3 regions of the Paenibacillus pedocola genome follow, and region 3 is predicted to be linked to each of the others. Evidence: predicted binding sites of a transcription regulator. Region 3 holds the regulator's gene; each other region holds the start of a gene.
What was found. Region 3 encodes Rex, which represses fermentation and respiration genes when NADH is low (regulators of the CRP and FNR family bind a similar motif). Its sites were predicted from a motif close to TTGTGAAATATTTCACAA; they were not measured.
Positions count from the first base shown of each region.

Region 1: QU597_RS11700 (helical membrane plugin domain-containing protein) is a predicted target of Rex. The motif match lies at 1,117-1,134, and genes of this name have one in related genera.
Region 2: pflB (formate C-acetyltransferase) is a predicted target of Rex. The motif match lies at 2,184-2,201, and genes of this name have one in related genera.

Region 1 covers NZ_CP134223.1:2,738,373-2,741,640, forward strand. The annotation lists gene QU597_RS11690 (alpha-galactosidase) at 1-179, shown strand, start outside; gene QU597_RS11695 (nitroreductase family protein) at 275-892, opposite strand; gene QU597_RS11700 (helical membrane plugin domain-containing protein) at 1,214-1,657, shown strand; gene QU597_RS11705 (NAD(P)/FAD-dependent oxidoreductase) at 1,702-2,880, shown strand; gene QU597_RS11710 (alpha/beta fold hydrolase) at 3,066-3,268, shown strand, end outside.
Region 2 covers NZ_CP134223.1:4,407,721-4,410,988, forward strand. The annotation lists gene pflB (formate C-acetyltransferase) at 1-2,096, opposite strand, end outside; gene adhE (bifunctional acetaldehyde-CoA/alcohol dehydrogenase) at 2,357-3,268, opposite strand, start outside.
Region 3 covers NZ_CP134223.1:4,160,155-4,163,422, reverse strand. The annotation lists gene dinG (ATP-dependent DNA helicase DinG) at 1-1,271, shown strand, start outside; gene QU597_RS18425 (redox-sensing transcriptional repressor Rex) at 1,440-2,093, shown strand; gene QU597_RS18420 (amidohydrolase) at 2,080-3,268, shown strand, end outside.

The sequences.
Region 1 (3,268 bases), 1.4 Mb from region 3:
CGGAGCCGAATGATGCGCTGCATTACCTGCGGCTGAAGGGGCTGGATCCCGAAGCGGATTATGAGTGGGTGGAGGGCGGAGGCGTATTCGGCGGAGATCATCTGATGTATGCCGGGTTGCCGCTGCCTGCACTGCATGGGGATTTCCAGAGCGTCCTGTGGCGCTTCCGCAGAGTGTAGAAGAGATTCCCTCAAGATTAACCAGGTATGATCACAAAAGAGCCTTCCGGCGTAATGCCGGAAGGCTCTTTTGCATAGAATATAGATGGTTTGGATCAGATGAAATCCACAAATTCATTGACTGGTTTGCGGTAGCCGCGGGGTCTGATCTTGCGCTTGTTATCCTTGCCGATGGTAATCATCAGGGCAGGGACGAAATTGTCCGGCACATTCAGTGTAGCATTGACCGCCGCAGGATCAAAACCGATCATCGGGCATGTATCCCAGCCCTTGTCTTTAGCAATCAGCATGAACTGCATGGCCGAAAGGGACGCGTTCCGGATCGCTTCGTCACGCTGGAACTGGTCATTTCCGCTATACGCATCGTTGATCGACTGGATGGTGCTGTCGTATTCTTCCTGGCTCATCGCCCCCAGCAGCTTGAGGCCGCTGTAAATTTCTGGCGCCTGCAGGTAAGCATTTTTGTCCCCGTATACAATAATTACAGCTGAAGCAGTGTGAACCTTGTACTGATTATAGGCATCCTTGTGCAGCTGTTCTTTAACAACCGGATTGGTAATTACCTTGTAATGCGCATGCTGCAGATTGTTGCTTGAGGGGGCAAGGCGGGCAAGGGAGAACATTTCCTCCAGCTCTGCCTTAGAAATCGTAACTCCTTCCACAAAATTCATGGCAGATCTCCGGGCTTGGACCAAATCTGAAAAAGTACTCATAAGTAATGCCTCCATTAGTTTATGTATTAGTTAATAAATATAAATAGCTAGTTTTTATTAATGAACTTACTAATAGTTACTTGCTAAAGATAGCACGGCATTAAGTGGTCGTCAATGATTTTGCACATGTCTTTAAAAAATATTTTGAAAAAAGAAGATAATTCGCAAAAACGACATTAAAGAAGTGATTTTTATCACAAAACAAGGATATACAGGCAAAAACTTTGTGACATAATTAACATTATGGGTGGTATAATAGGCACATTGAGTTTGTGGATTTTTTATTATGCAGTATTAAGCGAATACGGAGGAGAGGCTAATATGTCAGAAACTATCACTCAAACCCTGCCTAAAGAAGAACAAACAGCAGGTAAACCGGCTTATACCAAAGAGGATTTACTGGATCAGCTGCTCAAACCTGAGGTTCAGGAATCGCTCACACTGCTGGTGGAGGAACTGCCTAAGCTAACACAGCTGGTCGGAGTATTAACCAAATCGTTTGACTTCGTACAGGCGGTTGCCTCGGATGAGGTACTCAAAAATGATACTGTAGGTGCTATCAAGGAAATTGCCGAGCCGGTGGTGGATTCGGTTAAAAATATGGCTGCTACAGTTATCGAAGCAAAAGACCGTGCTAACGAAAGCACTGAAACGATCAGTCTTTTTGGAATGATGAAAATGGTCAAAGACCCGCAGGTCCAAAAGATGCTTCGTTTCCTGAATGCTTATCTTCAAGTCAGCGGCGAACGCAGCCCGCAGAAATAGAAACCCTAATTTCATAACACACAAGTAAGGACGGAGGATATATGATGTCAAAACATATCGTAATTCTAGGAGCAGGGTACGGCGGTTTATTGAGTGCATTGACTGTGCGCAAATATATGAGCAAAGCTGAAGCAAAGGTTACAGTGGTCAACCAGTATCCGACACACCAGATTATTACTGAACTTCACCGCCTGGCTGCAGGCAGTATCTCAGAGAAGGCTGTTGCCATGCCGCTGGCAAAGCTGTTTGCAGGTAAAGATATTGACCTCAAAATTGCTAAAGTTAAATCGTTCTCCGTTGACACCAAACAGATCGCTTTGTCTGACGGCACAGTTCTTTCCTATGATGCACTTGTTGTAGGTCTGGGCAGCACGACGGCATATTTCGGAATTCCGGGTCTGGAGAAATTCAGTATGGTGCTGAAATCAGCTGAAGATGCCAAAAACATTCATGCCCATATTGAAGCCCGGATCCGTGATTATGCCGCAACTAAAAATCCGGCTGATGCAACGATTCTGATCGGCGGAGGCGGCTTGACCGGCGTTGAGCTAGTAGGTGAAATTGCCGATGTGTTGCCTAAGCTTACCAGACGTTACGGGGTGGATCCGAAGGAAATCAAGCTTTTGCTAGTTGAGGCCGGCCCGAAAATTCTGCCGGTATTGCCGGATCATTTGATCCAGCGCGCTACATCAAGCCTTGAGGCCCGCGGTGTACAGTTCCTGACAGGTCTTGCTGTTACCAACGTTGAAGGCAACACGATTGATCTGAAGGATGGACAGAAGGTTGTTGCGAATACATTCGTCTGGACAGGTGGCGTTCAAGGCAATCCGCTGGTCGGCGAATCCGGTCTTGAGGTTAACCGCGGACGTGCGACCGTCAATGATTTCCTGCAATCCACTTCCCACAAAGATGTGTTCGTTGCCGGAGACAGCGCTGTTTACTTCGCGCCAGATGGCCGCCCTTACCCGCCAACCGCGCAAATCGCCTGGCAGATGGGCGAACTGATCGGCTATAACCTCTATGCCAGCCTGAACAACAAATCACTGGAAACCTTCAGCCCGGTTAATTCGGGTACGCTGGCCAGCCTGGGCCGTAAAGACGGTGTAGCAATTATCGGCGGCAACTCGACTCCGCTCAAAGGCCTGCCTGCAACGATGATGAAGGAAGCGAGCAACATCCGTTATCTGACCCATGTTAAAGGTTTGTTCAGTCTTGCCTACTAAGACTCCCTGATATCCGTAGCGGATCTCAGGTCATAAAGAACCCCTTCAATGCACCTGAAATACTCATGCCGTCATGAGGTATGGGAGCTTGAAGGGGTTTTTGTGTAATTTTACATAGTCAATTTTTGGAAATGGTTATAGACTGAATGAATCTGTATTGATAATACAGCCTCAGGGGGTTAAGGATGATAGAGGGCCGGAAGTCTGAATTGTTTTATAAATATTCCTGCAAAGGTTCTCCGACGGTTGTGTTTATCTCCGGATTAGGGGACGGGAGTGATTCCTGGGATGGGATTCAGCAGGAGATTGCCGGAATCGCCTCGACCTTTGCGTATGACCGGGCAGGTACCGGTAAAAGTCCGGCGGTAACTATTCCCTGTTCCTGCCG
Region 2 (3,268 bases), 250 kb from region 3:
AAGTGGTGGCCTTTGCTGCCGAAATATCCGTCCAGCATCGATACCAGATTGGATTTACGTCCTTCTTCTTCTTTACCAAGTGCTTTAGGCACGATAGAGAAGGTGTTGGAGATACCATCCAAGCTATCTTCGTAAGGCAGTTTAGCTACGGAGCTCAAGGAAGCCAAAGCGCCTTTTTTGTCGCGTCCGTGCATTGGGTTAGCACCTGGTGCGAACGGCTCGCCTTTTTTACGTCCATCAGGAGTTGTACCTGTTTTCTTACCATATACTACGTTCGAAGTGATAGTCAGTACCGATTGTGTCGGCAGAGCATCACGGTATGCATGGTGTTTGCGGATCATAGTCATGAACGATTCAACCAGTTCTACTGCAATGCTGTCAACAGCATCATCATTGTTACCGTAGCAAGGGAATTCACCTTCAGTTTCGAAGTCAACCGCGATACCTTGTTCGTTACGGATCACTTTAACTTTTGCATGTTTGATTGCGCTCAGGGAGTCAGCGGTAACAGACAGACCGGCAATACCACAAGCCATAGTCCGCAGAATATCGCGGTCATGCAGAGCCATTTCGATACGTTCGTAGGAATATTTATCGTGCATGTAGTGAATGACATTCAGTGTGTTCATGTAAGTCTTAGCCAGCCACTCCATCATCGGTTTAAAACGTTTCATTACTTCGTCGTATTCCAGGTATTCAGAAGTGATACGCGGATATTCAGGTCCTACTTGAGCACCAGATTTTTCATCCACACCGCCGTTGATTGCATACAGCAGAGCTTTTGCCAGGTTAGCGCGGGCTCCGAAGAATTGCATTTGTTTACCGATACGCATTGCGGATACGCAGCAAGCGATACCGTAGTCGTCGCCGTAGATTGGACGCATCAAATCGTCATTTTCATATTGAATCGAGCTGGTTTCGATGGAAACCTTCGCACAATATTTTTTGAAGCCTTCAGGCAGTTTTTCAGACCACAGTACAGTCAGGTTAGGTTCTGGTGCTGGTCCCAGATTGTACAGGGTGTGCAGGAAGCGGAAGCTGTTCTTAGTAACGCGTGTTGTTCCGTCTACGGACATACCGCCGATGGATTCTGTAACCCAAGTTGGGTCACCGCTGAACAGTTCGTTATAGTCAGGCGTACGCAGGAATTTCACGATACGCAATTTCATGATGAAATGGTCAACCAGTTCTTGTGCTTGTTCTTCAGTCAATGTACCTTCAGCAATATCGCGTTCTACATAGATATCAAGGAAGGAAGATACACGTCCAAGGGACATTGCAGCACCGTTTTGTTCTTTGATTGCAGCCAGGTAACCGAAGTATACCCATTGGAAAGCTTCTTTAGCGTTGTTTGCAGGCTTGCTGATATCCATGCCGTGCATTTGTGCCATTTGTTTCAATTCGCTAAGGGCACGAATTTGTTCGGAAATTTCTTCACGAAGACGGATAATGTCATCTGTCAGGGAATCCACTTCAAGGTTTGTAAGATCTTGCTTCTTTTCTTTGATCAGGAAGTCAATACCGTAAAGTGCTACGCGGCGGTAGTCACCGATAATACGGCCACGGCCATAAGCATCAGGAAGACCTGTGATGATACCGGCTTTACGTACGGCTCTCATTTCGGATGTATATGCATCAAATACGCCTTGGTTATGCGTTTTGCGGATGTTCGTGAACATTTCAACAATGTTTTGCGGAAGTTCGAAGCCGTATGCTTTGGTAGCATCGATCATCATCTTGATTCCGCCAAAAGGTTGAATAGAACGTTTGAAAGGAGCATCTGTCTGAACACCGACAATTTGTTCTTTGTCCTTGTCGATGTAACCAGGCTGGTGGGATACGATTGTAGATACAGTATTAACGTCTACATCAAGCACGCCGCCGTTAGCAATTTCTTGCTTGGTCATTTCAGAAACAATTTTCCAAAGTTCTGTTGTGTTATGTGTAGGACCTGCGAGGAAATCTTCCTTACCTACATAAGGATTGATGTTCTTCTCGATAAAATCATTTACGTTTACTTTCTTGGACCATTTACCTTTTGCAAAACTTCTCCAACCGGACTTTACTTCTTGTACATCTTTTTCAATCACCGACATGCTAAATCCCTCCATTTATATTTATATTATTTGTAGAGATCGCGGGCTTGAAGGTTAATCCCGTGTCTCGTGATCCCAATGATATGGTTGTTATAAAATTCACAATCGCGACTTCATATCCGGGAACGTTGTTTATATAAACATTTTAGTTTATTTTCTCAAAAAGGACTGTGACAAATATCACCTTTCCGGTGATATTTGTCACTACCATCTAGTCCCATATTAACCTTTAAACTTGCTTTTTGCTAAGCAATCGCCAATTATACGTCGAATCTTCCGTAAAATGCGTTGCGGTATACATCAGCCAGCTCAGTTACCAGCGGCAGTTTAGGGTTGGCAGTAGTACATTGGTCTTCAAATGCACGGTCAGCCAGGTAATCTACACGCGATTCGAAATCCTTAGGATCGAAGCCAAGCGCCGAGAACGACTCTTCGATACCGAGTTTTTTGTTCAGATCGCGGATTGCATTGATCAGGCTAGTTACGCCTTCTTCAGTAGTGCGGGCCGGCAATCCCAGAATGCGGGCGATTTCGGCATAACGCTCGTCAGCTACGAAGTGGGAATATTTAGGGAACGAAGCGAACTTCGTAGGTTTTTTAGCATTGTAACGGATAACGTGCGGCATCAGGATGGCATTGGTACGACCATGCGCTGTGTGGTATTGACCGCCCCATTTGTGCGCCAAGCTGTGGTTAATGCCCAGGAACGCGTTAGCAAAAGCCATACCAGCGAGTGTCGATGCGTTATGCATTTTTTCACGAGCCAGTTTGTCGCCAGTCAGAGCCGATTTTTCCAGGTACTGGAATACCAATTGAATTGCTTTGATTGCCAGACCATCGGAATAGTCACTAGCCATTACAGATACATAAGCTTCAATTGCATGTGTCAATACGTCCATACCGGTATCAGCAACAGCAGTTCTAGGCAAGCTGTATACAAACTCTGGATCAACGATCGCAACATCTGGAGTCAGCTCATAATCAGCCAATGGGTATTTAGTATTGTTGCCAGTTGTCTTGTCAGTAATAACTGCGAATGGAGTTACTTCCGAACCTGTACCCGATGTAGTTGGGATTGCAACGAATTTCGCTTTGTTGCCCAGCTCAGGGAATTTGTAGACGCGTTTGCGGATATCCATGAATTTCTGTTTCAATCCGTCAAAGTCAGCATC
Region 3 (3,268 bases):
CGGACCTGCTGACGGTTAAGGAAACCTGGGATGCGCTCAGCGACAAGCTGTTTGGTCTCCTGCCTGAACGAAGTGACGCAGCGGCGGGTGAAGCCGGGCAGCTGGTGACACGCCTTCATCCCGGTAAGAAGCCGAAGGATTGGGAAGAGCTGGCAGCATTAGAGAATACGCTGAATTTAAGCCTTAGCGATATTATCCGCAGAGGCGATAAAATGCTCAGCGAGATGCGTGATACAGAAAGCCAGTCCTCCTCGGACAGTCTGGTGACGGATATTGGCGGCTTGTTTAAGGATTTAGCCTCAATCCGTGAACAGATCCGTTTCTTCATGGGTTTAAATGATGAGAATATCGTTTATTGGATGGAGGGTAGCGGCAACTACCGCGGCAAATCACTGCAGCTGTATGCCGTTCCGGTCGATGTCAGTACACAGCTCAAGGATTTGTTCTTCGACAAGAAGAAGAGTATTGTGCTGACATCTGCGACACTTTCCGTGGATAAATCCTTCCAGTTCATGATCGATAATCTTGGGCTTAACGAGGCTGCCGAACAAGACCGTCTGATGACAGCACTGCTGCCTTCGCCGTTCAAATACCGCGAACAGGCGCTGCTTGTTATTCCGCGTGATTTCCCAAGTGTCAAAGGCAGTGTGGGTGATGCCCGCTTTGTGGATAAGCTGGTGCATTCACTGGCGGAAACTGCGGTCGCAACCAAAGGCCGCATGCTTGTGCTGTTCACCTCTTATAAGATGCTGCGTCAGGTCTATGACCCGCTTAAGGAGGCACTGGCATCAGAGGATATTACGGTCCTTGGCCAAGGCGTGGAGGGAGGCAGCCGCAGTAAGCTGATCCGGAGGTTTCAGGACAGTTCGGCTTCGGTGCTGCTCGGGACCAGCAGCTTCTGGGAAGGTGTGGATATCCCCGGAGAGGCACTGACTTGCCTGGCGATCGTCAGACTTCCGTTTCAGCCGCCGAACCATCCGCTTGCGGAGGCGAAGTCCGAGCTGTTACAGGCCCAGAAGAAGAATCCTTTCATGAAGCTGTCTGTTCCGCAGGCGGTTATCCGTTTCAAACAGGGTTTTGGCCGGCTGGTTCGGACGGCTCAGGATCGGGGAATTGTCATTGTATATGATACCAGGGTCATCGAAGCTTATTACGGGAAGTATTTCCTGTATTCTCTTCCGGGTCCCAAAATGGAGCATATGCTGACTGATCAGATGGTTCCGAGAATTGAAGAATGGCTTGAAGGCGGCAATGAGTCCAACATTCAATGACCTCCTTCAGGAACCGGGAATTGCAATTATCTTGTACTGTTTTGTTCTGATCGTTTGATCATAAATGTTCTAATCTCCGCATGCGCGTTCCCGGTTATGCTGCTGGAACGCGCCTTGCGGATTTCATAAGCTGCGCATCAGAGTGATTTTATTTTAGGAGGAGAAAACATGAAATCAGATAAAATATCGGAGGCAGTTGTTCGCAGGCTCCCTGTGTACCTGCGTTTTCTGAACGATCTCCAGAAACGTGAAATCGCCACAGTTTCCTCTCAGGAGCTGGGGCAGAAGCTGGATCTTAACCCGGCGCAGATCCGTAAGGATCTGGCTTATTTCGGTGATTTTGGCAGAAAGGGCATTGGATATGATGTATCCTACCTGATCGAGAAAATCCGCCATATCCTTAAGCTTGACCAGCAAATCAACGTGGCTCTGGTCGGTGCCGGTAACCTCGGTCATGCCTTGTCCAACTATAACGCCTATCTGAAGGATACAATGAAAATTACAGCTGTATTTGATTCTTATGCGCCTAAAGTGGGACAGAAGATCAACTCCCTGACTGTTCAGCCAATGGAAGAGCTGGGCCAGACGATTCGTGAGCAGGGTATCCGGATTGGCATTATCACCGTTCCGGACAGCGAAGCGCAGAATGTAGCTGATATTCTGGTGGAATCGGGGATCGAAGCTATCCTGAATTTTGCACCGGTAATTTTAAAGACCCCGCCAACGATTCGCATTCATGCAGCGGATTTTACAACCGACCTCCAGAGTCTGGCATATTATTTGCATGATGGAAAGGAAGAACATACGGATGAGCAGCAATAAGACAGTAATCGAAAATGGACGCTTCCTCGTACCTGGTTCGGTGCAACCCGTCCTGAACGGTTATATGACTATAGAAAATGACCTGATCACATACATAGGGGAAGACAAACCCGCCTTTGAAGAGGGTGTCCTGACCGTTGACGGCAGCCGCCTGCTGTTTATGCCGGGTCTGATCAATACTCATGGCCATGCGGCGATGTCGCTTCTGCGCGGCTATGGTGATGATATGGTGCTTCAGAGCTGGCTGCAGGAAAAAATGTGGCCGATGGAAGCGAAATTCACCGGAGATGATGTATACTGGGGGACTGCCTTGTCTGTTCTCGAGATGCTGAAGGGCGGCACAACGACCTTCCTGGATATGTACGATCATATGGACCGTGTTGCAGAGGTAACAGAGCAGTCGGGCATCCGTGCGGTGCTGATGCGCGGCGCGATCGGTCTATGTCCGGAGGATGTGCAGAACCAGAAGCTTGCCGAAGCCGTAGAGTTCGCCCGGAACTGGCACGGCAAGGCAGACGGCCGGATTACGGCAATGCTCTCGCCCCACGCTCCGTACACCTGTCCGCCGGAATTTTTCATGAAATTTGTGCAGGCAGCCCATGATCTGGATTTGCCGATGCATACGCATATGTCCGAAACGCGCCATGAGGTGGAGCAGAACGTAGCCGATTACGGCCTGCGCCCTGTGGCCCATCTGGAGAAGCTCGGTATGTTCACCAGACCATCCCTGATTGCCCATGGTGTACACTTGAATGATGAAGAAATTGAGATTCTGGCCCGTTATAAGGTTGGCGTATCCCATAATCCGGGCAGTAACCTGAAGCTCGCAAGCGGAGTTGCCCGTGTGCCTGAATTGCTGAGAGCCGGAGTGAAGGTCTCGCTCGGAACTGACGGAGCAGCTAGCAACAACAACCTGGATATGTTCGAGGAAATGCGGCTTGCAGCGCTGATCCATAAGGGCGTAAGCGGAGATCCTACTGCAGTACCGGCACCGGAAGCACTGCTGATGGCGACAGAATATGGCGCTGCCTCGATCTATCTGAACAATGTCGGGCGTCTTGCCACAGGCATGAAGGCAGATTTTATCGCTATTGATATTGACCAGCCTCATTTGCTGCCGCACTCTGACCTGCTCTCCCATGCCGTATATTCGGCAAGTGCCAAGGATGTAGAGC